DNA from 4 places in the Paenarthrobacter sp. YIM B13468 genome. Region 4 is predicted to be linked to each of the others. Evidence: riboswitches for the same ligand, from Rfam matches in the RefSeq annotation. Region 4 holds a riboswitch; each other region holds the start of a gene.
The links. A riboswitch is a leader RNA that binds a small molecule or an ion and turns the genes downstream of it on or off. The one in region 4 is predicted to bind cyclic di-AMP.
Positions count from the first base shown of each region.

Region 1: linked by a shared signal. The riboswitch ahead of ACFX4T_RS11725 (hypothetical protein) and the one ahead of ACFX4T_RS23120 (C40 family peptidase) in region 4 are both predicted to bind cyclic di-AMP.
Region 2: linked by a shared signal. The riboswitch ahead of ACFX4T_RS14285 (hypothetical protein) and the one ahead of ACFX4T_RS23120 (C40 family peptidase) in region 4 are both predicted to bind cyclic di-AMP.
Region 3: linked by a shared signal. The riboswitch ahead of ACFX4T_RS24665 (NlpC/P60 family protein) and the one ahead of ACFX4T_RS23120 (C40 family peptidase) in region 4 are both predicted to bind cyclic di-AMP.

Region 1 is NZ_JBHZPI010000010.1:143,038-150,250, reverse strand. It holds gene ACFX4T_RS11750 (CU044_5270 family protein) at 1-171, opposite strand, end outside; gene ACFX4T_RS11745 (RNA polymerase sigma factor) at 137-676, opposite strand; gene ACFX4T_RS11740 (winged helix-turn-helix domain-containing protein) at 993-1,859, opposite strand; gene ACFX4T_RS11735 (response regulator transcription factor) at 2,529-3,269, shown strand; gene ACFX4T_RS11730 (sensor histidine kinase) at 3,273-4,766, shown strand; cyclic di-AMP (ydaO/yuaA leader) riboswitch at 4,876-5,060, shown strand; gene ACFX4T_RS11725 (hypothetical protein) at 5,064-5,879, shown strand; gene ACFX4T_RS11720 (MerR family transcriptional regulator) at 6,091-6,849, shown strand; gene ACFX4T_RS11715 (pyridoxal phosphate-dependent decarboxylase family protein) at 6,860-7,213, opposite strand, start outside.
Region 2 is NZ_JBHZPI010000014.1:35,857-43,069, forward strand. It holds gene ACFX4T_RS14250 (helix-turn-helix domain-containing protein) at 1-202, shown strand, start outside; gene ACFX4T_RS14255 (hypothetical protein) at 283-534, shown strand; gene ACFX4T_RS14260 (maleylpyruvate isomerase family mycothiol-dependent enzyme) at 590-1,234, shown strand; gene ACFX4T_RS14265 (alpha/beta fold hydrolase) at 1,231-2,037, shown strand; gene ACFX4T_RS14270 (DUF6480 family protein) at 2,150-2,404, shown strand; gene ACFX4T_RS14275 (ATP-dependent DNA ligase) at 2,493-3,560, opposite strand; gene ACFX4T_RS14280 (hypothetical protein) at 3,608-3,841, shown strand; cyclic di-AMP (ydaO/yuaA leader) riboswitch at 3,971-4,121, shown strand; gene ACFX4T_RS14285 (hypothetical protein) at 4,124-5,551, shown strand; gene ACFX4T_RS14290 (PucR family transcriptional regulator) at 5,785-6,999, opposite strand; gene ald (alanine dehydrogenase) at 7,208-7,213, shown strand, end outside.
Region 3 is NZ_JBHZPI010000039.1:8,409-15,621, forward strand. It holds gene ACFX4T_RS24645 (hypothetical protein) at 1-326, opposite strand, end outside; gene hutG (formimidoylglutamase) at 382-1,341, opposite strand; gene ACFX4T_RS24655 (NCS2 family permease) at 1,415-2,857, opposite strand; gene ACFX4T_RS24660 (copper resistance CopC family protein) at 2,971-3,594, shown strand; cyclic di-AMP (ydaO/yuaA leader) riboswitch at 3,745-3,937, shown strand; gene ACFX4T_RS24665 (NlpC/P60 family protein) at 3,941-4,708, shown strand; gene ACFX4T_RS24670 (FAD-binding protein) at 4,907-5,599, opposite strand; gene ACFX4T_RS24675 (universal stress protein) at 6,027-7,064, shown strand; gene ACFX4T_RS24680 (PEP/pyruvate-binding domain-containing protein) at 7,085-7,213, shown strand, end outside.
Region 4 is NZ_JBHZPI010000031.1:26,085-33,297, reverse strand. It holds gene ACFX4T_RS23140 (molybdopterin molybdotransferase MoeA) at 1-945, opposite strand, end outside; gene ACFX4T_RS23135 (NTP transferase domain-containing protein) at 942-1,880, opposite strand; gene ACFX4T_RS23130 (HNH endonuclease) at 1,923-2,423, opposite strand; gene ACFX4T_RS23125 (NlpC/P60 family protein) at 2,778-3,530, opposite strand; gene ACFX4T_RS23120 (C40 family peptidase) at 3,629-4,300, opposite strand; cyclic di-AMP (ydaO/yuaA leader) riboswitch at 4,362-4,532, opposite strand; gene ACFX4T_RS23115 (M23 family metallopeptidase) at 4,671-5,501, opposite strand; cyclic di-AMP (ydaO/yuaA leader) riboswitch at 5,506-5,747, opposite strand; gene ACFX4T_RS23110 (metal-dependent transcriptional regulator) at 5,937-6,632, opposite strand; gene serC (phosphoserine transaminase) at 6,936-7,213, shown strand, end outside.

The DNA.
Region 1 (7,213 bases), on a different contig from region 4:
CAATGAGATTATTCCTGCCCTCCTGGCCTTCGTCCGATGACGCGTGGGCCGGGCGATTGGCGCGGAGGGGTCGATGCGGTTGAGGAGCTTGCGACGTCCCTCTTCTACTGCGGCATCAGTGGCGACAGGCGTCTTGTCACGCATTGCTTGCAGGAGTGTTAACTCGTTCATCTTCAGTCTCCTTGTCATCGAAATAGTGAAGGGCGGCAGCATCGCGAAGAATGCGCCGAGCCCTGTTGAGGCGGGACCTGACGGTGCTCACAGGTACACCAGTGGCAAGGGCAATCCCGTCATAGGTGAGGTCTGCCCACGCGTAGAGCAAGAGGCATTCCCTATCGGCGGGGGAAAGCTTGCGCATAGCCGCGGCAAGCTTGGCGGTGGCAGCTGCGGCGTCCAGACGTTCTGCTACTCGGTCTGTTCCGTCGCTGTAGCTGTCTCGGCCGGCGGCCCTGGCGAATGCCTTGAGCCTTCTGGCTTCGGTCCGGTGGTGACGACGAAGCAGATTTGTGGCTATGCCGAAGAGCCAGGGCCTGGCGTCTTCCCACTGATGGTCGAACGATGTCCGGTTTTCGAAGGCGACCAGAAAAGTTTGCGCCATAACGTCATCAGCGACGGATTCACCCGCCCTGGTCGCCGCATACCTGTGCACCAAACGGCAATATTTGTGGTACAGCACGGCGAAGGCCTGGGGATCATCGCGGGATCTATGTATTAATTCACTGTCAGTCGTCACAAGATGTATTGCCCCCATGAGAGAAAAGAGTTCACGGAAGCTTAGCTGGGCTCAGTCGGACCCCGGCGACGACGGAGATGCTTCAAAAATGGGAATTGTCACGGGCGGCGCCATGGAAGGATGCGGACCCCAGCGCGCAACGGGCATCCCGAAAGCGCCCTTGTCGCGCGAAGAATAAGCGCAGGCGCCAAGGGATCCTCCCGCGAAAGCGAAAGCGCCCGCCCCTTTACAGGACAGGCGCTTTCGGCTGCAGCACTAGCTAGATCGAGTACTCCGGAGCGGCCCAGACGATGACCTCAGGGTGCTCGTAGAAGCGGTAGCCCTGCCCACGTACGGTGCGTACCGTGTTGGCGAGGCGGCCCAGCTTGGAGCGGAGGCGGCGGATGTGGACGTCGATGGTGCGCTCGTTGGGCACTTCTTCGGCGTTGCGCCACAGGCCCTCAAGGAGTTCGTCGCGGCCTACTGTGCGGGTACCGTTCTCGACGAGGTAGTTGAGGAGCTCAAATTCCTTGAACGTCAGGTTCAGGGATTCGCCGTCGAGGTGGACTTCGCGGCGGGCGAGGTCGATCAGCACGCCGGAGGGGCGGGCTTCCTGTTGCGGTGCCGGGCGGGCAGCCTCGGTGCGCTGGCGTGCGGCGACCGTGGGGTCACCAAAAGTTGAACGTACGACGTCGAGCGCGGACCCGGGTGCCCCGGCCGGTGCGACGGCGACTGCAGCGTAGCTCTCAGCGCCGGTGACCAGCGACTGGGCGTAGGCCCGGATTTCCTGGGCGAGCTTGGCAATGGAGGTGCCGGCCGCTGCCGCTGTCTCTTCGTCAATACCCATGTAGAGCACGAAACCGCGGGCCACGTTGTCGTTGGCGACGGGGCGGAGGCGGTCAGACTGCGCAATGACGGGAGTAGGCGCCGTCATGGGTGCTGGCTCGTTGGTGGGAACTGCCCGCAACTGGCCATAGGAGTTGGGGTTGTAGCCCTGGGGCACATAGCCGGGAGCCTGCTGGCCGTTGCCCTGGGTGGTGGGGGCGTAGCCGGGGCGGTTGCCGAACCCGGGGCGGAGGCCTGCGTTTGAAGCGGCCTTGTTGGCGTTTCGGACGGAGATGTGGACGTAACCGGATGCAACTGACATGGAGTGATTACCTCAAAAGTGAATAGCCGTCATCGCGGCTTCGAATGCTGGTTGTCCCCGCAATGAGTTTGGGGAAGGGCGCCCAACGCTGGGCTAGGGGGCGAATGCCTGAAACTTCTTTGGGGTGGAAAGTTAGGCTTGCATTCGACAACAGCGGGTCTCGTCGCCAGCGGGTGTGCTGGACCAGATTGCTGCGGCTGCAGGTGCTGTTGAGTTCTTGTTCACATTGGAAGTGTGCAACGTAACAATGGCAACACGCAAGTAACAAAGCGCCAAAACGTCCACATTTTGAGACAAGAGGGTCTATTGTGCTGCAGATCACAATTCTTTCACCATGGAAAATGAACGTCATTTCATTCGGCGGCGATGAGAAATATTCGGCTTGGGGTGAATTTTCTTCGGCAGATAGTGCATGATGCCCTCCCTGATTCCCATCAGGCGCAAAACGACGGAATCTCAAGATCTGAAACACTTGCTGTCCAATCCCAAGCGACTCCAAGCTCGAATTTTTCCCCCAAAATCTGCTACAAGCCGTAGAAACGGCACCTGTTGGGGCGGGCGCGCTCGTGAACGCCTGCCGCCGAACTCCCACGTGGCTAGTGTTGACCTCACAGCGTCCTCACAGGAGCGGCAAAGCTTCGGCAAACCAGCAGAATGGAGAGTTGTCACATGGCATCCCCGCACTCCATGACGAACAACCTTCCCCAGCTTTCCCACCCGGACGGCTCCCCTATCCGAGCCTTGGTGGTGGACGACGAGCCGAGTCTGTCCGAGCTCATGAGCATGGGCCTTCGCATGGCCGGCTGGTCCGTCGCGGTGGCAGCCGACGGACCGGAAGCTGTAAAGCTCGCCAAGGACTTCCGCCCCGACGTGCTGGTGCTGGACGTGATGCTTCCAGGATTCGACGGCGTCGAGGTCCTCAACCGGATCCGCGCCTTCGCGCCGGAAGTGCCCGCACTGTTCCTCACGGCCAAGGACGCTGTCCAGGACCGCATCGTAGGCCTTGCCGCCGGCGGGGACGACTACGTCACCAAACCCTTCAGCATGGAGGAGGTTCTCCTGCGCCTGCACCGTCTTGTACAACGCTCGGGTGTTGCGGCCATGGATACAGCGGAACTGGTGGTGGGTGATCTCACCCTCAACGTGGACACACGGGAGGTTTCGCGCGCCGGCGAGGACATCCAGCTCACGGCAACGCAGTTTGAGCTGCTTCGCTACCTCATGGAGAACCCCAAGCGCGTGGTCAGCAAGGCACAGATCCTGGACCGGGTCTGGGACTATGACTTCGGCGGGCAGGCCAACATCGTGGAACTGTACATTTCCTACCTGCGCAAGAAAATCGAAGCCAACCACCCGCCAATGATCCACACCGTCCGTGGCGCTGGCTACGTCATCAAGCCTGCGGACTGAATCTTGTCCACCCCTTCAGGCGTAACCCGCAAGACCCAGCGGAACTGGCTCAATCCCTCCACCTGGCATTTGCGCACGAGGTTGGTCCTGGTGGCGATGGCCTTGCTGGTGGCTATTTGCAGCGCAGTGGGAGTGGTTAGTTACGCCTCCATGGACATGTACTTCAACAAACAACTGGACAAGCAGTTGGAGCAGGCCTCAAGCCGCGCGAATGAATTCGGCAGGCCGCCGTCGAGCTTTCCCTCAAGCGGTCGGCCAGATCCACTGGAGGCCCGTGGCCAAGGTGCCGGGACGCTCAACGCGCGGATCGATGGTTCCGCGGTCATCAACTCGGGCTTCCTGAACGCAAACGGTCGCCGCGTGGCACTCTCGGCAGAAGACAAGCAGGTCCTGCTCTCGCTCCCCCGCGACAAGGGGCCCGTTGACCGTTCATTGTCCAACGGCGACTACCGGTTGGTGGCAGTTGAGACCCCCTACGGCGACATTATTGTGACGGGCCTGCCGTTGGCTGACAAGCAAAACGCCGAGGCCTCGCTGGTATGGACCATGGTGCTTGTTTCCCTTGGCGGCCTGGTGCTGATCGGCCTCGCGGGCACTGTCATCATTCGCAGGACCATGCGGCCACTTGAGCAACTCTCGGAGGTCGCAACCAAGGTATCGCGCCTTCCCCTCGACGCCGGTGAAGTGGCGCTCGCGGTGCGCGTACCGCCGTCGGCCTCCCATCCAGGAACAGAAGTTGGCAGCGTTGGCCACGCTTTGAACCAAATGCTCAACAACGTTTCCAGGGCCCTGGAAGCCCGTCAGGAGAGCGAAACCAAGGTCCGGCAGTTCGTTGCCGATGCCTCCCACGAACTTCGGACGCCGCTGACCGCCATTCGTGGGTACACCGAGCTTCTTCGTATGACGGAGAACTTCACGGAGGACGGCAGGAAATCGCTGGCGCGGGTCCAGAGCCAGTCGGAACGGATGACCACGCTTGTGGAGGACCTGTTGCTGTTGGCGCGCCTGGACGAAGGCCAGGCGTTGAAAGTCACCGATGTGGACCTGACGCAGCTGGTGATCGAGACCGTCAGTGACGAAAAGGTGATGGCACCGGACCACATCTGGAAGCTCCAACTCCCTGACGAGCCCATTACAGTGCGCGGGGACGCAACCCAGCTGCATCAGGTGCTGGCCAATCTGCTGTCCAACGCCCGCAAACACACCGATCCAGGTACCACGGTGGTCACAGGCGTCATGCTCTCCGCGGATGGTAGTGCGGTGGTCACAGTCACCGACAACGGGCCTGGTATTCCCGCTGGGTTCCAGAGCCGTATCTTCTCGCGGTTTGCCCGGGCTGACGCGGCGAGATCGGGGTCGGAAGGAACCTCCGGACTGGGCTTGTCAATCGTCGAATCCATCGTCCAGGCGCATGGGGGAAGTGTGGAAGTGACGTCCCGGCCGGGACACACGGAATTCGCTCTTCGATTCCCCACGGCTTTGAACGAACGCATATAACGAATCGGGCAACATGACGCGCCGTGAACGTGATCTCTGTTACCCAAATGTGACTTAAGCCGAAACCTCCTGTACCTTCGAAAGGGTGGGTCGCCCCTAACTGGCCCGCACCCGGGATGCGCCGAGCTCTGCCACTTCCCGGAGTTCCGTTCTCATTCGAGGCAGAGACGGGGGACCCAGAGTCTCCGGGCACAGTACTTTCCTTGCCCTTGGGGTGAAGCCGCAGCTACGCGCGCGGCCGGATGACCTCATCCGAACCCGACAGCTAACTCCGCAGGCGCTGAGAGGTAATCACACATGTCTGAATTCAACGATCAGACGCGCCCTTCCGCGCGTCACCGTGACGAACACACTGCTCCCCTGACGAAGTCGCAAGCCGTTCTGAAGAACGCTGCACGGCGCGGCAAGACCGGGCAACGAATGTCAGTTGTTGCAGGAGTCGTTGCCGCAGCATTGGGCGTCGCATCGCTCGGTCAGGCCGCAAACGCCGCATTCAATCTCCCCGAAACGAGCCAGGCGTCCGAGACGCAGGCTACCGCCCAGGTCAGCAACAAATCAGCGGAAATTTCTGCGTCCTTGGATGCTGCTGCCAAGAAGGGCGCTGCAGACAGGGCTGCTGCAGACCAGGCGGCTGCGGCACAGGCCGCTGCCGAGAAGGCTGCCGCGGAGAAGGCTGCGGCCGAGAAAGCCGCTGCCGACCAGGCAGCTGCCGCCGAGAAGGCTGCCGCTGATGCAGCCGCCAAGCAGGCTGCGGATGCCGCCGCTGCTGCAGCCGCGGCCGCTGCTGCGGCTCCCAAGGCCGTGGACGATCCCGCTGCTGCCAAGGCATACGCCGCCAGCATCCTCGCCAACTACGGTTGGGGTCCGGGTGAAATGACCGCCCTGAACACACTGTGGGAGAAGGAATCCAACTGGCGGACCACCGCGACCAACACCTCCAGTGGCGCCTACGGAATCGTGCAGTCATTGCCAGCCTCCAAGATGGCAACTGCAGGCGATGACTGGCTGACCAACTACCAGACCCAGATCAAGTGGGGCCTGAACTACATCAAGGAACGCTACGGCTCCCCCTCCGCCGCCCTCGCCTTCCACTTGGCCAACAACTGGTACTAAGCCAACTCAATAAGCACGTTTGAGCCCACCCCAGCGGGCTCAAACGTTCAGGGCATGATTGCCGCCCCGTTTTCCGCCGTTCGCAGCAGGGATTACTGCAGCCAACGGCGGGACCGGGGCGGTTTTCGCGTTTAACCTGCCCTCCCAGGTTTAAGAAATCGGACGACGCCGGCTTGCACCTGACGTTACGTCAGGACTTAGCGTTGTGCTCATGACGGGAACAACGGGATCCGGACCGTGGAGCATCGGTGAGCTGGCCACAGCGTGTGGCGTCAGCGTGCGGACGCTTCACCATTACGACGAGATCGGGCTGCTGTCCGCAAGCCAAAGGACACCGTCCGGTCATCGCCGGTATTCGGAGCGCGACTTGCGCCGGCTATACCGGATCAGATCCCTTCAGATGCTGGGGCTTCCGCTCGCGGCCATCGGCAAGGCGCTGCAAACCCCCGAGGATGATCCTGAGTCCATTCGGGGCCTCCTCCAGCAGCAGCTGGCCCATGTGCAGGAGCACGCCCAGCAGCTCCAAGCGCTCCAAAACCGTTTGGGCGAGCTCTTGTCACGCATGGACGGACACGCCATGCCCACCCCTGAACAATTCATGTCAACGTTGGAGATGATCACCGTGCTCGAAAACAACTTCACAGCCGAACAACGCCAGCAACTCGCGGACAAGCGGGAAGAACTCGGCGCAGAAAAAGTCGAAGCCGCCAAGCAGCAGTGGGCTGCCCTGGTGGAAGAAGGACTGGCGCACGTCCAAGCCGAGAGGCCCGTCACGGATCCCTCCGTCCAGGAATGGGTGCGCTCATGGGACGGCATCGGTTCCATGTTCCACTCGAGTGAGGACACCAAAGCTGCAGCGCGTGCAGCCTGGCAGGAAAACAGCCAGGCCATCAGCGCGGGACTGCCGTGGAGCGCTGAGCAGTTGGCCGGGCTGATGGCTTACCTGGAAAAGGCGCGCTCGGCCTTGTAACAGGACGTCGCTATGCTTCCGGTTCGGCCTCTGCCGCACCTCGAACGGCTGCGATCGAGGCAGCGACGTCACCTGCGTCCGTGGACCAGTTACTCACCGAAATCCGGAGGATTTCGCGTCCGCGCCATGAGGAACCTGACATCCACACAATCCCTTCGGCCATGAGTCTCTGGGTGACGCGGTGAGTGCGGTCATCGCTGCCGAAGGCCACCGACACCTGCGTGAAAACGACGTCGTTCAGAATTTCCACGCCTGGGATACCGGCGAGGCCCTCCGCCAACGCGCGGGCGTTTCCTGCAAGCCTGTCCACCATGGCAATGACTCCGGACCGGCCCAACTGTCGGAGGGCAGCCCATACGGGGAT
Region 2 (7,213 bases), on a different contig from region 4:
GGAGCTCGCAGGCATTTCCCACACCTACCTGCGCAATATGACCGACCGCGGAGAGATCCCCGTGGAATACCGCGGCACGCATCGGCGGATCCGTCAGGCTGCGATCATCGCGTGGCTGGAAACCCAGAAGCGCAAGCAGGCCGAAGCCACCATCGAAGATGACAGCCGGGATGGCCCCGGAAATGACGCACCCGGCGGCTAAAAGCGTCGGAGTGATAAGGATCAAGCAACGATCCCAGCCAACGGGCCAGCACCTGATTAGCCCGGGGTTACGCTTGTTTGGTGGGCAATTTCAAAGGGTGGCATATCGTGGCCGGGGTGGCCGCAATGGCCCTTGCCGCACCCTTGGGATCGGCCATGGGATTGAACTTCGTAGCCACCTTCATGTTTGCGTGCGTCGTCTTCGTCGCGGTCGCCATGTGGACAGAATCCAAAATCGCCCGACGCCGGGAAGCGGCCGATGCTACAGGCACCCCTGACGTTTCACGTCCCACAAGCGACCCCGCCGAATCGGACGACGCCACCCGGGATTAGCCCGCGGGCGGGTCGAACAGCCCCAAATCCGAACCAGGGCTGTTTCAATAGCGGTATGGCTTCGAGTCCCCGCTCCGTCATTTGGCCCGTTGTGCACGATGAGCGTCGTGCACTGATCCACGATCTGGAACCCCTTCCCGAGCCACTCTGGGAGACGCCTTCACTCTGCCCGGGCTGGGACATCCATGACGTCCTGGCGCACGTTGTGGACAGCGCAAAGACCACCCGCTTGGGCTTCATCAGGCGAATGATTGAAGCCCGCTTCGACTTCGACCGCGACAACGCCGTGGGCGTGGAACGGGAAAAGGCCAAGGATCCCGGCCGCACGCTGACCGCGCTACGTGCTGTAGTGTCTCGGACATCGGGGCCGCCGGCGGGGATTGCCACCCGATTGGTGGAAGCATTCGTCCATGGCGAAGACATCCGGCGCCCCCTGGGCATGACACGCAACTACCCGGCCGAGCAGGTCGCGTTGGCTCTTGGTTACCAGGTCAAGACAACAACAAGGATGGGCGGCGGCAAGGAGATAGCCGCAGGCTGGCGACTGGTTGCCACGGACACCGATTTCCAGCACGGCGACGGCCCGGAGGTTCAAGGACCAGCCATTTCCCTGCTTCTCGCTGTTTCAGGACGGCTAGTGTCTGAGGACGAGCTAACCGGTCCCGGAGCTCCGGTGTTCCTGGAACAGGCCCGGCCTTGACGGGGCGCCGAGGGACGCGGACCACGCTACTGTGTGCCGACGTCGAGGCTTGCGGCCTAGGGGGTCGGATTCTCTGGACGGAAGGAACGCCGCCTCCAGGGACGCACGGGAGCGACCAGCCGGCCTTCATCCTTATCCACGGAATCGGCGTCTCGCATCGCTACCTTGCGCGCCTTCACGGCGTCCTGGCAGCGGGCGCGCCCACCTACTCGCTGGACCTCCCAGGCTTTGCGGGTACTCCCAAGCCCGGGCGGCAACTGTCCGTGGAAGACTACGGTGCATTCATTGCTGAGGCGCTGAAGGCCTGCGGCATCGAGTCGTACATCCTGGTAGGCCACTCGATGGGCGTGCAGTTCGCCATTGAAGCGGCCCTCCACACGCCCGAACGCGCCTTGCACCTTGTCCTTATGGGTCCCGTGGTGGACTCACGACACAAGAACGTGGCACAGCAGTCGCTCGCACTGTTCCTGGACGGAGTACTCCGCGAAAGCCCATCGTCCAACTGGGTCGTGATCACGGACTACCTTCAATGCGGTCCGCGCTGGTACATGACGGAGCTGCCCGTGATGATGAGCTACCCAACGGAGAAGCAGCTGGCCAAAGTCCGGATTCCCGTGCTGGTGCTCCGCGGCAGCCGCGATCATGTGGCAGGGCCGGAGTGGTCGCTTAGGCTCTCCCGGGCGGTACTCCAGGGGCGCCTCGTTGAAATCCCCGGAGTAGGGCACGTCGCCCAGCACATGCGGCCGAAGGCCGTGGCGGATGCCATCATGAGCTTCGTTTCGGCAACGTCCCGCTCCAACTAGGCGTATTCGTACGACGGCGGCGCCAGCTTGGGATGCCCCTTGTTGGGTTTGCGATCCGGAGACTAGGCTGGCCGGGCAGGCACAATAGTAAGTTTGCTTAGGAAGGGTGACCATGACCAGCTATGACCCTGAGGACGATCCCCGGACCTTCGGAGGTTCCGACGCCGCCGAGCCAGCCGACACGACAGGCGATGTGCACACCGATCCGGATATGCACCAGGACGAAGACGACGACCCCGCTGCCTCCGCCAATCCCGATCCGTTGGATGGCAACGTCACAGGACTTGAGCCCGGCGGTGGAGTTCCCCCGGGCGAAACCCCGCCGGCCGAGGGCAGCATGAGCAGCGACCAAGGGCACGAAGAATAGCTCGTCGCCAAGCCGCTATCCCGTCGTTGCTCAACAACGGGGTAGCGGCTCAACAACGTGATAACCGGCAACTGACGGACGCCCCGGGCTATGGCAGCCTTAGAATCTCCCCGAGGTCGTAGTCAGCTGGCTCCTCCAGTTGCGAGTAGGTGCAGCTCTCCGGAGTCCGGTCCGGACGCCATCGACGAAATTGGGTGGTGTGCCGGAACCGGTCGCCTTCCATGTAGTCATAGGCAACCTCGATGACGAGCTCAGGCCGAAGGGGAACAAAGGTGAAGTCCTTGCCGGCGCTCCACCTGCTCTGCGCGCTCGGCATTCGGGAACCTGTAGCTGCGGCATCTCCTTGATCGGCCCATTGCCCCCAAGGATGTTCGCTGAACTCCGTCTGGTATGGCTCAAGTTCGGCCACCAGGCTTTCGCGCTTGGCCATGGGGAATGAGGCCACCACCCCCACGTGCTGCAGCTGACCGGCGTCGTTATACAGCCCAAGCAGCATCGACCCCACAACCTTTCCCGTTTTATGCCAGCGGAATCCAGCCACCACGCAGTCCGCGGTGCGTTCATGCTTGGTTTTGAACATGACACGCTTATTCGGCTGGTACGTCCCCTCGAGCGGTTTGGAAAGTATGCCGTCGAGCCCAGCACCTTCCAGCTGCACGAACCACTCCTGTGCTTGGTCGAGTTCCGTCACCGCCGGCGTTACGTACACAGGCGCCTCAGCTTTGGCCAGCGCCTTCTCCAAGGCGGCCCGACGCTCGGAAAACGGCTTGCCCATGAGGTTCTCGTCTCCCAGCGCGAGGATGTCGAATCCGATGAAGGAGGACGGGGTGCTCCCGGCAAGCATCCGTACACGGCTATCTGCGGGGTGGATGCGCTGCTGAAGGCCTTCGAAGTCGAGCCTGTTCCCAGCTATGAGGACGATTTCGCCGTCGATCACGCATTTGTCCGGAAGATTCTTCTGGAGGGCTTCCACCAGCTCAGGGAAATACCGTGTCATGGGACGTTCGTTGCGGCTGCCCAGGATGATCTCATCCCCGTCTTTGAAAACGATCGTCCTGAACCCGTCCCACTTTGGCTCAAAATGGCCCACATCAGGGATCGAAGGAACGGACTTGGCAAGCATGGGCGAAATGGGCGGCATCACTGGGAGGTCCATACGACTATGTTCTACCTGCCGCCCGCGGCTGAAGCTAGTCTTGGGCCATGGATATCTTGGCCGTTCTAGTGGCAGTGCTGGCAGCACCTGCCCTCGTTGCGGCCCTATGGTTCTGGGTCTCCCGCCAGAACAGCAAGGGGAAAGTACGGCGCGGCGCCACGGGCGGGGTGCTGGGTGTGGCGGACGAAATTTTCCGACCCGAGACCCATTACGCACACCAGGTCCAAAGGATCCAGCACGAGCTGCCAGCCCCGGCTCCGGCCCCGGAGCCTAAGTCCTAACGGACCTTCACGCTGGAAGGCGTCCCGCCCGTTACATTAATGTGACTTTAGTATGGCGCTCATGTACGGTCTAAGAGCGACCCGTATCTCCGCTGGGCCGCTTCCGGGTTGACGCCGAGCTCTGCCGCAAACCGGGATCCGCCAGACTCGCGGCAGAGACGGGGGACCCAGAGTTCCCGGGCCTGATTTTCCATAGGCCCTTGGGGTGAAGCCGCCATGTGCGGCCGGACGGCCTCGTCCGAACCCGACAGCTAACCTCGCAGGCGTTGAGAGGCAACCACCATGTCCCCAACCATGGATCAGCCGCGCCGCGCCCAAATAGCGCGCGAGCGTACCCAGCCAACCGGACGCCGTCGGGCCCAACCCAGCGGATCCTCCACCAGCGCGCCAGCAGAAGGTTTAGAAGGCACGACGCCGGAACCCGCCACTGCTTCCACTCCCACCCCTGTGGCACCCACCACGCGCGCGGCCGCTCGCGCGGCAGAGCGTGCACGGGCAGCCCAGGCAGTTATTTCAACTGAGACAGCTCCCGCTGAAACTGCTCCAACAGAAACAGCACCGGTGGACTCTGCTCCGGCGGATTCTGCTCCGGCGGGTTCTGCTCCCCTGGAGCAGGCAACTGCTGCGATTCCAACTGTTCAGGCGCCCGAACCGGTCGCGTCCGAACCGCCTGCGAATCCCGAGCCGGCCACCGCTGCGATCCCGATCGTTCAGGCGGCCACGCCCGCTGCTGCACCCACCCCCGCCGCGCCGGAACCGGAACCCGCCACCGCTGCCATCCCGGTCGTTCAGTCAAAGAGCCCTGCCGCTGCATCCACCCCCGCCGCGCCGGAACCGGAACCCGCCACCGCTGCGATCCCGATCGTTCAGGCAAAGAGCCCTGCCCAGCTCGCCGCGGCCGCGACCGCCGCTGCTGGTCTCGCAAGCCGGAAAGCCCTTCGCGCCCAGGAAACCGAGAGCGGTACGGCCCATAAACTGGCACCCGCTGCCGAAACTCCAGCAGGCGCCCCTACCTTCGGAGCTTCATCCGTGGGCGGGTCATCACGGGGTGGGTCGTCCTTCAGCCACGAACCACACTCCGTGCTCACCAAGGCGGCCTCGGTCAAAACGATGGGCCAGCGCATGGCAGTTGTGGCTGGAGCCTTGGGCTTGGTATTGACTGTTGGCACCATGAGCCAGGCCTTCGAGCTCCCCTTCTTCGGGCAGGAAACGCCGACGAAGGAAGCCAGTGACGCAAAGACGGGTGGCGACAGCAGGCAGTCAACTTCGGCCGCCCCTGCACCCAGCTCGTCCACCTCCGCCGCGTCCGCTTCGTCGGCCACCAGCGAGGCCGGACTGCCGGCAACTGTTGCAACGCAGTCGTCAGAAGAGGCACCCGCTCAGTCGCCGTCGTCCCTTCCGACTCCGCAGGTTTCACTTGCGGATCCTGTTTGGGTTCCTTCGGCAGTCCCGTCGGCTGTGGTTCCTGTGCCGGGCGTGACCACTCCTGTCCCAACCCAGCCGGCCCCAAGCCCGGTCCCGTCGGACACGGTTACCACCCCACCGGCCACGACCACCCCGACTCCAACGGGGACGCCGGCGCCCACTCCAACACAGACTCCGGCGCCAAAGCCAAAGCCGACCGGCAGCCCCAGCACCACCACACCGTCCACTGATTCACCCTTGGACCTGGACTCCGTACTTGACGGCGCCACAGGGATCTTGAAATGAGCACGCGGCTTCCCAGGACCAGCGCGCACGTCGGATGGCACGGCCGGTACTGCAGCAGCAGCCGCACTGCCACGTTCCGCAGTCGGATGGGCCGCTGGAGCTGCCAGCGGTTGCGCCGAGCCTAAGGACTCACGGCACCAGGAATCACGCGATAGGAATAGCAGCAACAAGATGGGGCAGGCACCTACCAGGGTGTCTGCCCCTTGTGCTCCCTTCCGCACCTGATCCGGGGCCTAGATCCGGGGCCGCGAGGCCCACCTCTGGGCCTTCAGTGCGGCGTGCAACTCGAGCCTGATCCCACCGCTCAACGGATCAGCTCCGATGAGCTGGCGGATGCGGCCGAGGCGGTTGTAGATGCTGCTCCTGTGCAGATGAAGTTTCGCGGCAACGTCCTGCACTGAGCTGTCGTTGTCATAGAGCAGTTCCAACACGGGCAGGAGTTCGCCGTTCTTATCCTGGTCCTCCAAAGTCCTGAAATGAACGGAGCCCGTATCATCCCAGCCGCCCGGCGCCTGAAGACGATCAAAGAGTTGATAAACGCCCACCGCCCGACTCTCCACCAGTTCCCCGAGGGGCGGATCCACGGCGGCGGCCTGTGCTGCCACTTTCGATTGCCTGTAGGCGCCTGCCAGTTGCCGGATAACCTGGAACGGCTCACTGATGCCCAGGATCACCCGGTCCACTTTGCGGCCCGCACGCTTTGCGAGCTCCAATTGATAGTGCACCAGGACCTGGGCGTGATCCGCCCTGCCACCGGATTCGCGGAACAGGACAACGGAATGCGTCTCCGTCCCGGCGCTGAACAGCGCGGCGTTGACACCAATGGTGGACTGCAGCGCTGCTGTTCGGTGCGTTAGCGTCGCGGCGATGGGGTCGACGTCGGTTCCGCCGCCGTCCGCGTCCAGGATGGTCACCAGTTGCCACGGACCGCGGCCTTGGATCTCCTTCCAACCGGCCACCGCTGCCACTGCGTTCGACTCGCCAGTGCAGGCCGCCAGAAACTCCTGCTCCCGCCTCCTGCGAAACTCTGACTCGGCCGTGTTGGAATCGAGCAGCAAACCAGCCAACAGGTCCAGTTCGTCACGCACGCCGGGCAATTCGGCGAGTATCGCCGTCGCGGTTTGCTCCTCAAGGTCCTGCTGCACCCATAAGTAGCCAACCCGAAAACCGCGCACCAACAGTGGGACGCAAACGCGCCCGAGCATGCCTAGCTCGTCGTTCGCCGGAACAACAACCGGGCGCACCGCCGTCGCGATGCCGTGGGAGAGCTGCCAAGCACTGACATCGCTCGGCACCCGTTTGCTCAACAGGAAGTTCACGCGGACGCGGTCGGCGTGGGATTGGTTGGAACTGTAGGCGAGGAGGACGCCGTCGAGGTCCTCCAGGGACAACCCCCTGCCAAGCTTGAGCGCCACTCGTTCAACGATCTCCTCGACGTCCTGCTGCATCCAGAAAGCGTACCAACACAAGGCGACACCTGACGCTCCAGCTCTCGACAAATGTCGAGCTTGATTTGAGCTGTTCCTTGAATTTACGGGGTTTTCACTTGCGCCGAGCTGGGAGGTCCATGTCGCCTGCCTCACAGCCGGATTTATTCTGGAATCACAGCCCGCAGCAAATATCCGGCCGAAAAGCCGCTAACGATGGAGCCAGCAAATGATC
Region 3 (7,213 bases), on a different contig from region 4:
TGGCTGTCCGCAGGAACGGCCACTGGTTGCTGGGGCTGCCCGTGCAGATGGTCAAGGAATCCGGCGCCGGGAAACGAGCCACCCAAGGCTTCGAAACCGAAGAACAGCAACTGCTGGGCCACTCCGGACAGCAGCAGCAACAGGATGGGCCCGTGAATCCAGCGGGCAATCAGTTGCGCGGCCAGGGCAGAGAGGGCAACAAGGGCCAGCAGGACGGGCATCGCCGGGGCACCCCCACCGGAAATGACGTGTGCGGCAAGACCCAAAGCGACAGCGACGGGTCCGGCCACCCAGGCCCACTTGTCCTGCACAGGAGTTGCGCCCATCGCCGTCCTTCCCTCCACAAAGGCTAAACGGAGGGCGGCGTCTAAGAACAGGGCCCTACGCCAAGAGCGTGTTTACCAGCCGTGCTGCCACTTTCGCGGTTCGTCCATCAATATCGAACTCCGGGTTCAATTCGGCAATGTCCAAGTGCAGCAGCGTCCCGCTCGCAGCCACTTGGCGGCAAACGCCATTGATCACGGCAAGCGGCACCCCATAGGCCGCGGGGGCACTGACACCCGGTGCCACCGACGCAGGCAGTACGTCCAGGTCGATCGTCAGGTACAGCACATCGATTCCAGCCACGAAGTCGGCTACGAACGTCTCGACGCGTTCCGCGGAGCAGTCCTCGTCCAGCAAATACTTCACGCCCAGCCGGTCAGCGGTGTCAAAGAGCGTGCGGGTGTTGTTGGGCTCCGAGATTCCGACGACGGCGTACTGCAGTTCGCGTCCAGCGGCGGTTTCTTCCTGGGCCATCTGGAGGAACGGGGTGCCGGAGCTGGGGGTTGGCTCATCGCGCAGGTCAAAGTGGGCATCCAGGTTCAAGACACCCAAGCGCTTTCCGCTGCGCACCGCATTGGATCCGGCAACCCCCAGGTAACTGGCAAATGCGGTCTCGTGGCCGCCGCCCAGCACCACGGTGAGGTTTCCGGCGTCGAGCAGTTCCGAAATGGCGCGTCCGGCGCGCTGTTGGCCTTCTTCCAGTGAGTCGTCCTCCACAACTACGTCGCCGGCGTCGAACACGTCACGGTCCAGGTGGAAAGCCAGCGGACCCAGCGCCGAGCGGATGGCGGCCGGAGCCGCGGCGGCACCCACGCGACCTTTGTTACGCCGCACTCCGGCGTCGCTGCAGAAACCCAGCACGACGGCGGGACGCGAGGCACCAGCGGCGGCAGAGGAAGTAAGGGGTGCTACGGCCTGCCACCAGCGGCGATGTTCGTCGCCGTCGCCGTCAAAGCGGCCGGTCCATGGCGTGGGAAGGACGTCTACGGAGGGGTTTGTGCTCGTGTTTGGGGCCATGCTTTAAGCACACCCCACCTGCGTTCCAAAAAACAGCTACAGCGTGTTGCGGTGTCTGAGATGCCGGACATCGCTACTTGATGCCCAACCACTCCTCCACAGTTCCGATGCCGAAGAACAGCAGGAAGGCGGCTGCCACTGCCCACATCAGGGGGTGGACTTCACGTGCCCGGCCCTGGAAAGTGCGGATCAGGACGTAGGAGATGAAGCCTGCGCCGAGGCCGTTGGCAATGGAGTACGTGAATGGCATCAGGGCGATCGTCAGGAACGCAGGAATGCCAACGCCCCAGTCCTGCCAGTCGATCTTGCCAACCTGGGACACCATCATGAAGCCCACCACCACAAGCGCAGGCGCCACGGCTTCGAACGGAACCAGGTTAATGAGCGGCGTGAAGAACATGGCCACCAGGAAGAGCAGGCCCGTGACAATGGAGGCCAGCCCGGTGCGGGCACCCTCGCCAATACCCGCGCCCGACTCAACGAAGATCTGGTTGGACGAAACGGAGGCACCGCCACCGACGATTGCGCCCAGGGCATCAACCTGCAGGACGCGGTCCACATTGGGAATGTTGCCGTGCTCGTCCACCGTTCCTGCCTCGTTGGCCAGGCCCACCATGGTGCCCATGGCGTCGAAGAAGATGCTGAGGAGGATCACGAACGCCAACAGCGCAGCAGCCACAAATCCGAGGTGTTCAAAGGCTCCGAAGGGGTTGGCTTTGCCGATCAGGGAGAGGTCCGGCGCGCCCCATTCGGAAAGCTTGGGAGCCACCAGTGACCAACCGCGCGGGTTGACGTTCTTACCGTCGAAGCTGGGACCAATATGAAGGGTGAATTCAAGGATGGCGGCCAGGGCCGTGGACACCACGATGCCGATCAGGATTGCCCCGCGGACCTTTCGCACCACCAACGCGATGGTCAGGACCAGGCCGACGGCGAACACCAACGTTGGCCAGCCCATCAGCTTGCCATCCACGCCAAGGCCGAGCGGGACCGTGGTGCCGGCGGCATCCGGGATGCGTCGGACGAAACCAGCGTTGACCAGCCCGATCAAGGCGATGAAGAGGCCAATCCCTACTACGATCGCCGTCTTGAGCGCTTCCGGGACGGCCCTGAAAACGGCTGTGCGGAATCCAGTCAGTACCAAGATGAGCATGGTGAGACCCGAAAGCACCACCAGCCCCATCATGTCCGGCCATGTCAGCCCCGGGTGGGAGGCAACCGTCACGGCGACGAATGCGTTCACTCCCAGGCCAGTTGCCACGGCGAAGGGGTGCTTGGCCCAGGCGCCCATGAGGATGGTGAGGATGCCCGCTACGAAGGCAGTGGTTGCCGCTACGGCCGTGAAGCCGAGTGATGCTCCGCTCGAGTCTGCCCCGGAGAGGATCAGCGGGTTCAGCACCACGATGTAGCTCATGGCGAAGAAGGTTGCGAAGCCGCCGCGAATTTCCCGCGAGTATGTGGACCCGCGCTCGGAGATCTTGAAGTAGCGGTCGATTGCAGAACCTTGTTTAAGCATGAAGGTCTCCGGGGATCGGGGGAGTTTGCTCTCAAATCCTATGCCCGCCAATGTGGGCTGCTGGAACGATTCGCCTAGTCTGTAAGGAAGCCAACACTAGGAGAAACCGCCCCATGCGTACCATCCGCCCGCTTCTGGCGGCCGTCGTAGCCGCTATCGCTTTCGCTTCCGCGTTGCTGTTTGGCGCGGCCCCGGCCTCCGCGCACGACGTCGCCGAATCAACAACTCCGGCCAACGGTGCCCGGGTGGCTGAAGTGCCGGCGTCGGTATCCATCACGTTCAACAACCGGCCACTTGCCATCGGTTCGGGCGTGACTGTCACCGCTGGGGGCGAAAACTGGGCAGATGGCGCAGTGGAAATCATCGACAACATGGCTGTTCAGAAGCTGCGTCCGGGTGCTCCTGCCGGCGAATACACGGTGGTGTGGCGCGTGGTCAGTTCAGACTCCCACCCAATCGAGGGAACCTTCAAGTTCACAGCTTCCGGGACAGGCACGACGACGGCGGGCGGCTCAGCAGGTGCCTCCCCTTCGGCTTCGGCGGTTGTTCCGACGGCGGGCACAGCCGCTCCCGGTACGGAAAATACTGAGCCGGCTCCGGCAGCTTCCCAACCCTTCCCCTGGAGCATCGTTGGCCTCGCTGTGGTGGCGATCGCTCTTGTGATCTTCCTCGCCGTTACCGCGCGGAAGAAGCTCGCGGCTCCCAGCGAGCCGGATGGCGAAAATTCCCCGGAATAGCAGGGTTTTCTACATACTTGCGAAGATCTCGAAACGGTCACCGCGACACGCCAAAAACGAACTGCTCGTTACGTAAATGTGACTTTGGGGTGATCTTCCCGTACGGTTGTACCTGTGCCTGTTCCACGTAATGGGCATTTCCGGCCTGATTGCCTAGCTCTGCCGCAGTCCGGAATCCGTTCGCAGACAAACCTACGGCAGAGACGGGGAACCCATTTTGGCCCGCTTTCAGAGCGCGCCTTGGGGTGAAGTCACGAAGCTTCCGCTGCACAGCGGGGGATAGTGGCCGGGTGACTCCCATCCGAATCCGACAGCTAACCTCGCAGGCATCGGGAGAGGCTCTTTCATGTCTTCACGCATTCTTCGCGGCCGTCGTAAGGCGGACAGCGTACGTCCTAATCCGTTCATCTCCATCTCCAAGGCTGTTGCCAGCAACGCATCTGGCGCAGGTCGCCAGGCCGCTGTCATCGCAGCAGCTTCAGGCCTCGTCCTGACGGGCTCCATTGCTGCCCACGCAGCAGAGACCCCTGTCCAGCGCGACTCCAGCCCCGCTACTGTCGCCGAGACCGTAACTGAGGGTCCCACCAAGGTTGTTACGGCCGCATCCACGGCCACGATTAACTTCGAGCGCCCCGCGGTTGCTTCCGTGGCGGCTCCCGTCATTGAAAAGCCGGCTCCCGTTGCTCCGGCTCCGGTTGCTAAGAAGGCCGCGGCAACGACCACCGTCCAGGCATCTGCAACCACTACGGCTACCGCTCCTGTTGCGGCTGCTCCCGCTGCAGCTCCGGCTGTTGGTGGCGTCAACGCTGCCATGGTCGCCTCGGCTTATGCCCAGATCGGCATCATGCAGGATTGCACCGCCATGGTGGAAAGGGCCCTCGGCTCCGCAGGCATCCCGGTTGGGGACCTCGCACCCATGCAGTTCCTGAACTACGGCAAGGTTGTCAGCGACCCCCAGCCCGGTGACATGATCGTCCAGTCCGGCCACGTAGCCATCTACATCGGCAACGGCCAGGCTATCAGCGGTGGCATCAACGGCAACCAGACGGGCATCCACCCGATCAGCTGGCTCACCGCAACCGGCCCCATCACGTACGTACGCGCTGGCGCCTAAGCTTCACGCTCCAACTCAAAGGCCGGTGCCTTCGAGGACTCACGTCTTCGGAGGTACCGGCCTTCTGAGTTAATTTTTGTTCGTTTCAGGAACAGGCTTCGGTTGGCTCGACCATTTCCACGTTCCGGTTCCGGGCCAGAATTCCAGGCCAAGGGTTCTAGTCCAAGGTTCTAGTCCAAGGTTCTAGTCCTAGGAGTTCTAGGCAAGGGCGATGCCTGGCCCGGCTGGGAGGGCCACCTTGGATGAGATCGCTTGCCCCACTGCCTTGGCTTGCCGCAGTACTTCCTTGGGCGTGGGCGTAATAAGTTCCCCTACGCCCACCAAGTGCATCCCGACGGCACGCATGGCGGCCGCGAAGTTCTGGCCTATGGCGATTCCCAGGTCGGCAAGCATTCGGCGCAGCTGGCTCTGCGCGCAGCGCGTCACCACGATGTGGTCGGCCAGGAGAACTCCGCTGGCTGTATGCACGGCCCATTGCCGCGGGGTGGATTCAAGGGGGCCGTAGACGCTCAGCCCAGCCTTCAGACTGGCCGTGTTCAGGCTTGCGACGGGTCCGTATCCCAGCTGCGAGGACGAGTCGCCACCGAGGAAGTCAAGACGAACAGCGCGTGTGGTGGTGCGGACATCCAAGTGATGGCTGGCGGCGTAGTTGCGCAAATGGCGCAGGATTTCGTTGCGTTCCTGCATTGCCGCGGGGTCAGCTACGTCGCAGCGCTGGATCATTCCTGTGTGCACCGCTGGTCCGGTGGCCGATAAAGTACCAAAGCCATCCAGCACGATGGAACCTACGCCATAGCGGCTGAGTTCGCTGGCAACAGCCAAGCCGGAGAGACCGGTGCCGATCACTACGGTAGTAGTCCGTTCCGTGACGGAATCAGGAGTGAGTGACACTGCTTGGGTTCCTCCTTGACGTGTGTGCCTTTCGGCAGCGCGTGGGATCGCGTCCGAGTTCCCCAAGCGGCCGCAAATAAATGGCCGGGTTGTGTCCTGGGACACTTTTGCCGGCCATTCGGTGACTCGAACACTACCGAACTTTTTCTGCCATGGATAGCCTCCGCGACAGCGTGTTTTGGATGTTCATCCGCAGCGCAACCTGAAGGACGGAGAGCGTGCCAAAAACCGAGCCCGGACCGTTATCCACATACCCGATAGTCGCCTTGATTCGGCATTGCCAACCGAGAATAGTGGGCATTGGAAGGAGAACCCCACGGGTTCTTCGCCCTGGCTATTTGGTTGCACACCAGCAAGGGAACACCGGTACGGAGAACCTCTGGCAGAATGGCCGGAACATCAAGCAGTAGGTGGAGAGGCGGGCCCCATGGACCAGCACGGCAGACACGTTGAAGAACCGCGGGACGGCGAGGACCAGGCTGTGGCGCCTGGCGGAATCGTCGTCGGAGTGGATGGTTCCGAGCACGGTCAATGCGCCCTTGTATGGGCTGCGCGTGAGGCGGACCGGCGCCAACTTCCCCTGCATATAGTCACGGCTTATTCGGTGCCGATCTTCGCAGCCTCCGGCCTCGACGGCGGATACGCCACTGTGGACGATTCCGTGATCCGCGAGGGCGCGGAAGCAATCGTCAAGCAGGCCATGGATAAGGTCTCCAGTTACAACATCGACGTCGACGCTTCAGTGGAGAATGGTGATGCCGCGGGTGTCCTCCTTGACCTCTCCGCGGACGCTGCCCTTCTGGTGTTCGGCAGCCGTGGCCGTGGTGGCTTTGTCGGGCGTCTCCTGGGCTCGGTCAGCAGCGCCTTGCCGGCCCACGCAAAATGCCCCACCGTAACGGTCCCGCTGTATTGCGCAGACCGTTTGGGCGAGAACACCGAGGACAAGCACATCAAGGCTGAGCACGCCAAGTCAGGGCCCCGCACCGTGGAAAACGTCGTCGCCGTTGGTGTGGACGGTTCGGAGCAGGCCCGAGTCGCTGTCCTTGAGGCAGCCGAACAAGCCCAGCGCATGGGCGCCAAACTGCGCGTCATTTGCGCAGTCCCGCAGTACAGCGGTTCATTGGCGTGGGTGCCGGCACCGTTGGACCGCGATGCCCTGTTCGCGGACATCAAAGTCCAATTGGATGCAGGTGTCGCCTGGCTCCGCAGCCACTTCCCGCAGCTGTCTGTGGAAACAGACCTCAGGGACGGCTCACCAGTCGACGTGTTGGTTGAGGCCAGCCGGGGCGTGGAGCTCGTTGTCCTGGGTACGCGTGGCCGGGGTGGTTTCGCGGGCATGCTCCTTGGATCCACCTCTGATGGGGTGCTCCATCACGCCAAGGGCCCGGTCCTCGTTGTTCCGGACCGCGAGGATCCGCGGCTGGCAGACCGGCCAAAATTCGGACCCATGCTCGGCGCGGCTTAGGGCCATGGCGCACACCGTCCATGGATAACCAGCAGTATGGGAAGCATAGGCAGGAAGACAGCACGGGCCCGGATGTAAACGGCCAAGTGTTCATTCGGGACATCGCGGACATCCGGGCGGACATGCTCCCCGAGGTAGGTGGCAAGGCC
Region 4 (7,213 bases):
TGGATTCCCGGGCAGGCCCAGGACGAAGCGCCCGTCCGGAAGCTCCGCCAACACGGCCGGGTGCCCGGGGCGCATGGCAATGCCATCAATCAGCAGCCGGCCGCCCAGTTCAGCCACGGCTCTCCTGAAGTGGTCCGTCCCCGAGCGTCCGGTCCCGCCGGTACTAATAACGACGTCGGCCGGCGGCTCCGCTGCGGCATATGGTTCTGCGGGTTCAGGCTCGGTGTCCTGCAAAGCCGCAAGCCAGTCGTCGTAGTTGTCGCCTACCTTAAGTTGCTCCCCGGCAATGCCACCCAGGAGTTCGACGACGGCGCCAAGCTGAGGTCCGAAGGTGTCACGCACCTTGCCCGGTACGGGAACGCCCTGCGTCACCACTTCCGCGCCGGTCAGGAGGAATCGCACCAAGGGTTTCCCCAGGACCTCGAGCTCATCCAGGCCGGCCAAGGCGGCCAAGGCAATGTGCGCAGGATTCAGCATGGTTCCGGCTTTGAGCAGCACGTCCCCTTCTGCAGCTTCTTCGGCAGCCTTGCGGATGTGCTGGCCATTGCGTGGCTCCCCCGGCTTCGCGGCCCCGCCGAGCGCAAGTATCGGAAGGCCGTCGTCGTCGGTGGTGATAACGCCGCTTTCGGTGCGCAGAACAGCCTTGCCGCCTGGCGGAATGAGGCCCCCGGTAACGATGGGACTGGCCTGGTGTGGAGCGAGTCTGTGGCCGGGCTCAACAAGAATCCATGGACCCGTTCCGTTGACGGCCCAGCCGTCCATGGCGGAGGACGCATAGTGCGGCATGTCCTGTATGGCGACCGCATCCGAGGCAAGCGTCCTTCCCAAGGCGGCCTTGAGCGGCACGGGGCTTGGCGGGATAGGAGCAGCGACGTCGAAGGCGCGCTGCCGGGCCTCATGCCATGTGTGTGCCGCGTTGTGGCCCTGTCCGGGGGCCTCGGTCATTCCGTCTCAGTCCCGGGCTCCAGGTATTGCTTGGCAACCTGACGGGCCAGGTCAAGGGCAGCGCTCATGGCGGTATCGTCCGCCGCTTGTCCGATCCCCCTGGCCATACCAGCAGCGTAACCAGCGATGAACGTAGTCAGGGGCGCGGCAGGCCGCACCACGGAGTGCGCGGCAACTCCTGCCACTGCGAGGACATCATTGATGTCCACTTCAACGCCCTCAAGCTCAAATGCCTGCAACAGCGCGCGGCACCAGTCCTCGAGCGTCTCTTCCTGGCTCTTCATGTCCGCCTCCTGCTCGTCGTGTATGCCCAGGGCCGCAGCGTCCTCCCACGTGTCCACATCATCGGTAGACCCATCGGGAACGGTAACGGCCAGCAGGTTCAGCCTAGCAAGCAGCCGGAACACAGAAGAGTTCGTTAACCCCGAAGTTGCAGAAGCTGCGGCAACTTCCCTTTCCAACGCCCGGGTGCTGTAGATCCCCAGGAGAGGCTGTTGCCGGCCATCGGCTGAGACGGCCATGGCGCCTTCCACTTCAGGGTGGCCACGCAATCCTTCCCATAGGGGCCCAATGCCCCTGGAAGCGTGCGGCATGTCGCACGCCAGGACGAGCGTCCACGCCGCTGGGCTGACTGACTGCTGAAGAGCGGCTGCCTGATGAATAGCCGCCGCCTCATGAAGGGCGGCCAGCCCAGCAGCAATCGCAGCGGCAGGGCCCGCGAAGGCCGGCTCCTCCTGGGCGATAAGAACTCCATCAGGCAAGACGCCGACGATACCAGGGGTGTCCGGACCAACCACCACCACACCGGAAGCCCCCCGCGCCGCCTGCAGGGCATGAGAAAGGAGGCTGGCGCCGTCGAACGTTAATCCGGGCTTGGGCACGCCACCGAGGCGGGTGGCCCTGCCACCCGCCAGAATCACAGCGTTGAACTCCATCCGCCCAGATTACCCGGACGGCGGGAGCGCAACAGAAATCGATCAGGCGGCGGATTCCGGCAACAGGAACGGGTCCCAGTCCGGCGCAGGTTTCTCGAGTTCTTTGATCTGCCACATGGTTCCTGTGGGCACGCCAGGTTTGAAACGAAGTTTCCAACCCATCTCGGCGAGCGTGTGGTCACTCTTGGCGTTGTTGCATTTCAAACACGCCGCAACCAGGTTTTCCCAGGAATCCGCGCCGCCCCTGGATTTGGGGTGGACGTGGTCTATGGTGTGGGCTGTTTTCCCGCAATAGGCGCAGCGATGGCCGTCGCGGCGGAGGACCCCGCGGCGGCTCACGGCAGTGATCCTGTTGTACCGGGGCCGGATGTAGCGATTAAGAAGAATCACGGATGGTCTTCCGAGAATCTCCTGTGGCCCGACGACAGGCTCGTCGCCTTCGGCCACCACGCTAGCTTTTCCAGTCAGCACAAGGACCAGCGCCCGGCGGAAGGTTACTACCGCCAGCGGTTCATATCCAGCATTCAGAACGAGTGTGCGCATGCACGTACCTCTTCACGGCCGCACCCGTCAGGGGCACGAGGGCCGGCTGCCCTCTGCTTGTACGGGCTGTGGATCGACAACACAAGGGTAAGCACTTATATGCCGTATCAACGAATTTTTCCGCCGTTTCGCCTGCGGTGTTGGCGAAAGTTCATGTGCGGGACACTTTTGCTGAGGACGCGGAAGTTCGCTAGAGCCACCCAAACGGGCCGGCGACACCTATATTTGGGCGTCACCAGCCCGTCTGAGTGGCAGCGACGTAAATGGGTGTCACCACGAGGTTGAGTCGCCGCGATAGTTAAAGCAGAACACCCCGCCGGCCTGCGCCTGCGGGGTGTTCTGTGGAGTATTTGATCAGCCGTTGACGCGGATGAAAACCGGGCCGGAGCCAACGTTCACGCTGAACAGTGCCGTGGTGGATCCGTTCCATCCACCGTGGACTGCCATGCCGTTGCCGACGTAAACAGCGATGTGCGCCATTCCGCCGAAGCCACCGTTGGCATAGTAAGCAAGGTCGCCGGGCTGGGCTTCAGCTGCACTGACCGTGCGGCCGAGGGAGAGGTAGCCGGCCGGCCAATCGTGGAAGTGAATACCGACTGCGGCCAGCGAGTTGGTCACCAGCATGGTGCAGTCCTGCGTGACGCCGAGCTGTGCGTAGGCCGCTGCAGCGATAGCCGCACCGAGGCCGCTGGATGCAGCAGGCGCCTTGGCTGCAGACGCATCCGAGTTGACCGCCAAAGTAGCGGTGCCACCGGCTGCCGGAGCTTCCTTGGCTGCGGCCTTCTCGACGACGGGAGCCGGGGCTTCCACAGTCTTGACCACAGGGCGCTCGTAGGAGATGGCAACGCTGGAATCGGCAGCAATGGTGGCCTGGGCAACCGACTGCACGTCAAGCGCAGACGCAGATGTAGATTCCCGCTGGACGTTGGTGTCGGCAGCATTTGCAGCAACGCCGCTGGTCAGGACAAGGCCCGATGCAGCTGCGATCACTGCTGCCTGACGGCCAACGCCACCGGCGTTGTCGCTGACAGCCTTGGCGATGACGGCAAGTGAGCTGGTCTTGGGGGCCTCAGCTCGATGCCGTGCAACCTTGTGTGCACTGGTCATGATTACTCTCTTTTCGTATCCGCGCACGCTGGGATCGCACGCGGGTAATGGGCTGCCAGCACTTGGGGGGCATGCTGGCTTACCCCGAATGGGATTTTCTAGCGGAGGGTGTAGAACGAGGATGTGCCGGTGGAAGCCACGGAGTGCAGAAGCGTGCCCTGGCTGGGGTTCAAAGCGCTGATCATCATGCCGTTGCCGACGTAGATGCCCACGTGGGCTCCACCGTTCTGCACGACGAGGTCGCCGGGGGAAGGGGTGCTGGTGGGCGTCATGATCGTCCAGGCATTGACGCGGGGGATGCTGATGCCGGCCTGGGCGTAAACCCACTGGGTGAATCCGGAGCAGTCCCAGCCGTTGGGGGAAGTGCCGCCCCAAACGTAGGGGTGGCCGATGCCGGTGTAAGCAATTGCTGCAAGTCCTGAGGCCGCGGCGCTTGAAGCGGCATCCTTGGCGCTGGAGGACAGGGAAGCGAGGGTGCCGTTCGCTTGGCCTTCGGTTGCCGTGCGCTGGGATGCCCGCTGAACCTTGGGAGCTTCCTTGGTAGCCACAACGGGGCTTTCGAAGGAAACCGTTGCGGTGGGCTCCGCGGTAACAACTGCGGTGGCGACCAGCTGCTGGGTGCTGGAGGATTCTGACTTGGAGACGTCGGTGTCAGCGGCCTGGGCCGGGAGTCCAACGCTGAGAACGAGCCCCGAGGCTGCGGCCAGAACGGCAGCTTGGCGGCCTACGGTGCCTGCATTGGTTGAGACAGCCTTGGAAAGGGTGTTCAACGGGTTCGTGCGAACCAATTCGGCGCGATGGCGCGCAGGGGTAGTGCGTGATGACACGAAGGTAGCCTCTCCCAATGCCTGCGAGGTGAGCTGTCGGATTCGGATGGGAGTCATCCGGCCGCGCCGCTTCAAGGAAGCTTTTGCGACTTAACCCCAAGGTCTTCTGACTCGAAGACCAAAATTGGTTCCCCCGCCCCTGCCAGACGATTTTTGCGAACGGACCTTGAGTGGTGGCAGAGCTAGGCAATCCACTCAAGTGCATCGGCCCCCTAAAAAGCCGATGCGCTTTAGACGGTACAACAGATGTTCGTGAATGTCACATTCAGGTCACGGGGCGTGTCATGAATGCGATAGACAACCATCAACTTGCTTACAGCCAGCCCATGGGATCTACGACTTCGCCGTTTACCTGGACCTCGAAGTGCAGATGGCAGCCGGTAGATGCTCCTGTGGTGCCGCTCAGCGCGACGGTATCGCCGCGGCTGACAGTCTGCCCCACCTTGACATTGAAGGACGACAGGTGGTTATACGTGGTCTCAAGGCCGTTGCCGTGATCAATCACGACCCGGTTGCCTCCGCCGTACTCATGCCACCCGGCGAACGTGACCTTGCCCGCAGCTGCGGCGTGAACAGCGGTGCCGCACTGGGCTACGAAGTCCTGGCCACGGTGGAAGTCGCCAGTGCCGCCGGTAAGGGGGCTGACACGGTAGCCAAACGGCGATGCCGTGACCAGCTTGTCCAGCGGACTTCCCAAGGTGCCAAGTGAGGAGGCGCGCTGTATGCTTCCCGCTGACTGGGCGCTCAACAACTGCTTGAGCTTGCCGTCCGGGTCAGCGGCGGTAGCGACTGCTGCACGACTGAAATCGATTTTGGCAGAGGCTGCTGCAGAAACTTCGGGCTGACTGCCACCGGGCACGGAGAGGGCCGACTCGGCCTGGCCGGACTCGGACGTGGCCATGACGGGGCTTGTGGCAGGCAGGCCTACAGTCAGGGCAAGTCCGGTGGCGGCAAGCGCGACACCGGCCTTCTGCCCGACACCACTGGCTGCGGCGAAGTCGGCTACCTGGCGCAACGGGCTCTTACGGCGGCGCACCTGACGCGGGGTGTCGCGTGGCCGGATCTCCATTGCGGCGCGGGCTGGCCGCAGCTCAGCAGCGGGGCCGGACGCGCGGCGGCGGCCCCTGACGTTCTGCGATGTCAAACTCTGTTCCTCTCTGGAAAGCCTGCGAAGTTAGCTGTCGGATTCGGGTCAGAGAGTTCAAAGACCCGGTCCGCACGAAGCGCAAACGGCACACAGGTGTCCCCGGAAGGACTTGCGTTAGTAGGCACTTCTGCTGCGGACTTCACCCCAAGGCTGCTTCTTTAGGCAGCCGCTTGTGGTTCCCCCGCCTCTGCCAGTAGTTGATGACACACCCGATCTGCTGGCAGAGCTCGGCTCCAGATCAGGTAACGCTTTGGTATCGGCGCTAGTAGATAACTATAGGCGATTAAAGCCCGCAGTAATAAATTCGTTATCTTTCCAAACGACCGTGTTGTGGGTGTCCCCATATCATCAGTCGCGGAAATCCGCAGGTCACGCGCGTGCCAGCCATCCCAAAGTGAGGTTTGACACCCCCGCGGTCCGGGAAAGTCAGAGTCAGTTGACGGCCACGAAGACGTGCGCAGCTACCTCGGGAGGCAGCTCCAGTGCTCCTTCAATGCCAGGAACGCGGACGGAGATGTACTCCCCCACCCGCTCCAAGGAGACACTCGCGCCGGGACGAATTCCGCCTTCATCGAGCTGGGTGAGGAGCTCGGGCTCAACCTGGATGGGTTCAGCAAGCCGGCTGACCACTACACGGGAATCGGCAGCGTACCCGTCCATCGCATGCAGCAGGTTCACGTCCAGGCGGGCAAGGGGCTGGTTGGCGAGACCGCCAAGGGCTTCCAAACCCGGGATGGGGTTGCCATACGGTGACTCGGTGGGGTGTTCCAACAATTCATAGAGCCGCCGCTCCACCCGTTCACTCATGACGTGCTCCCAGCGACATGCTTCGTCATGAACGTACGCCCAGTCCAGACCAATGACGTCCGCCAGGAGCCTCTCGGCAAGGCGGTGCTTCCGCATGACTTCGGTTGCCCGCTTGCGCCCAACTTCGGTCAGCTCCAGATGGCGGTCGTTGGACACAATCACCAGGCCATCGCGCTCCATGCGTCCAATGGTCTGGGAAACCGTGGGACCCGAGTGCCGCAGACGCTCCGCAATGCGTGCTCGAAGAGCCACGATGTTCTCTTCTTCAAGCTCCAAAATGGTCCGAAGATACATCTCAGTGGTATCGATCAGATCCGTCATCCAGCTCAGCTCTCCTCGAACGCATTTCTTGCGTAATCTCCACCGTACCGCGTCCCAGCCAAGGTGGACGGTGTCCAACCGACACCTCAGGAACGTAACCCCAGCCTAGCTTATTTGGAATTACTCTGGATAATTTTTCCCTTGGCCGCAATGCCTGTGGTGCTCCGGCATTCCACGTGGCGGACTATGACAACCGCAGATTCCTGACGGTGGGTCCGGTCAGGCAGAATGAGGGAGTCGAAGGGGCAGCCGATGCCACCTGCCCACCTCCCCCTCTCTAACCGATACCCATTGGAGCCACACGTGAGCGACAACAGCATCACTATTCCCGCCGACCTGCTGCCCAAGGACGGACGCTTCGGCGCGGGACCGTCCAAGGTCCGCCCGGAACAGGTCCAGGCCTTGTCTGCCGCATCGACCACCATTCTTGGCACGTCCCACCGTCAGGCGCCGGTCAAAAACCTGGTGGGTTCGGTCCGCGAAGGGCTCAGCCAGTTCTTCCGTGCACCTGAGGGCTACGAGGTTGTCCTCGGCGTCGGCGGTTCCACTGCTTTCTGGGATGTAGCGGCTTTTGGGCTGGT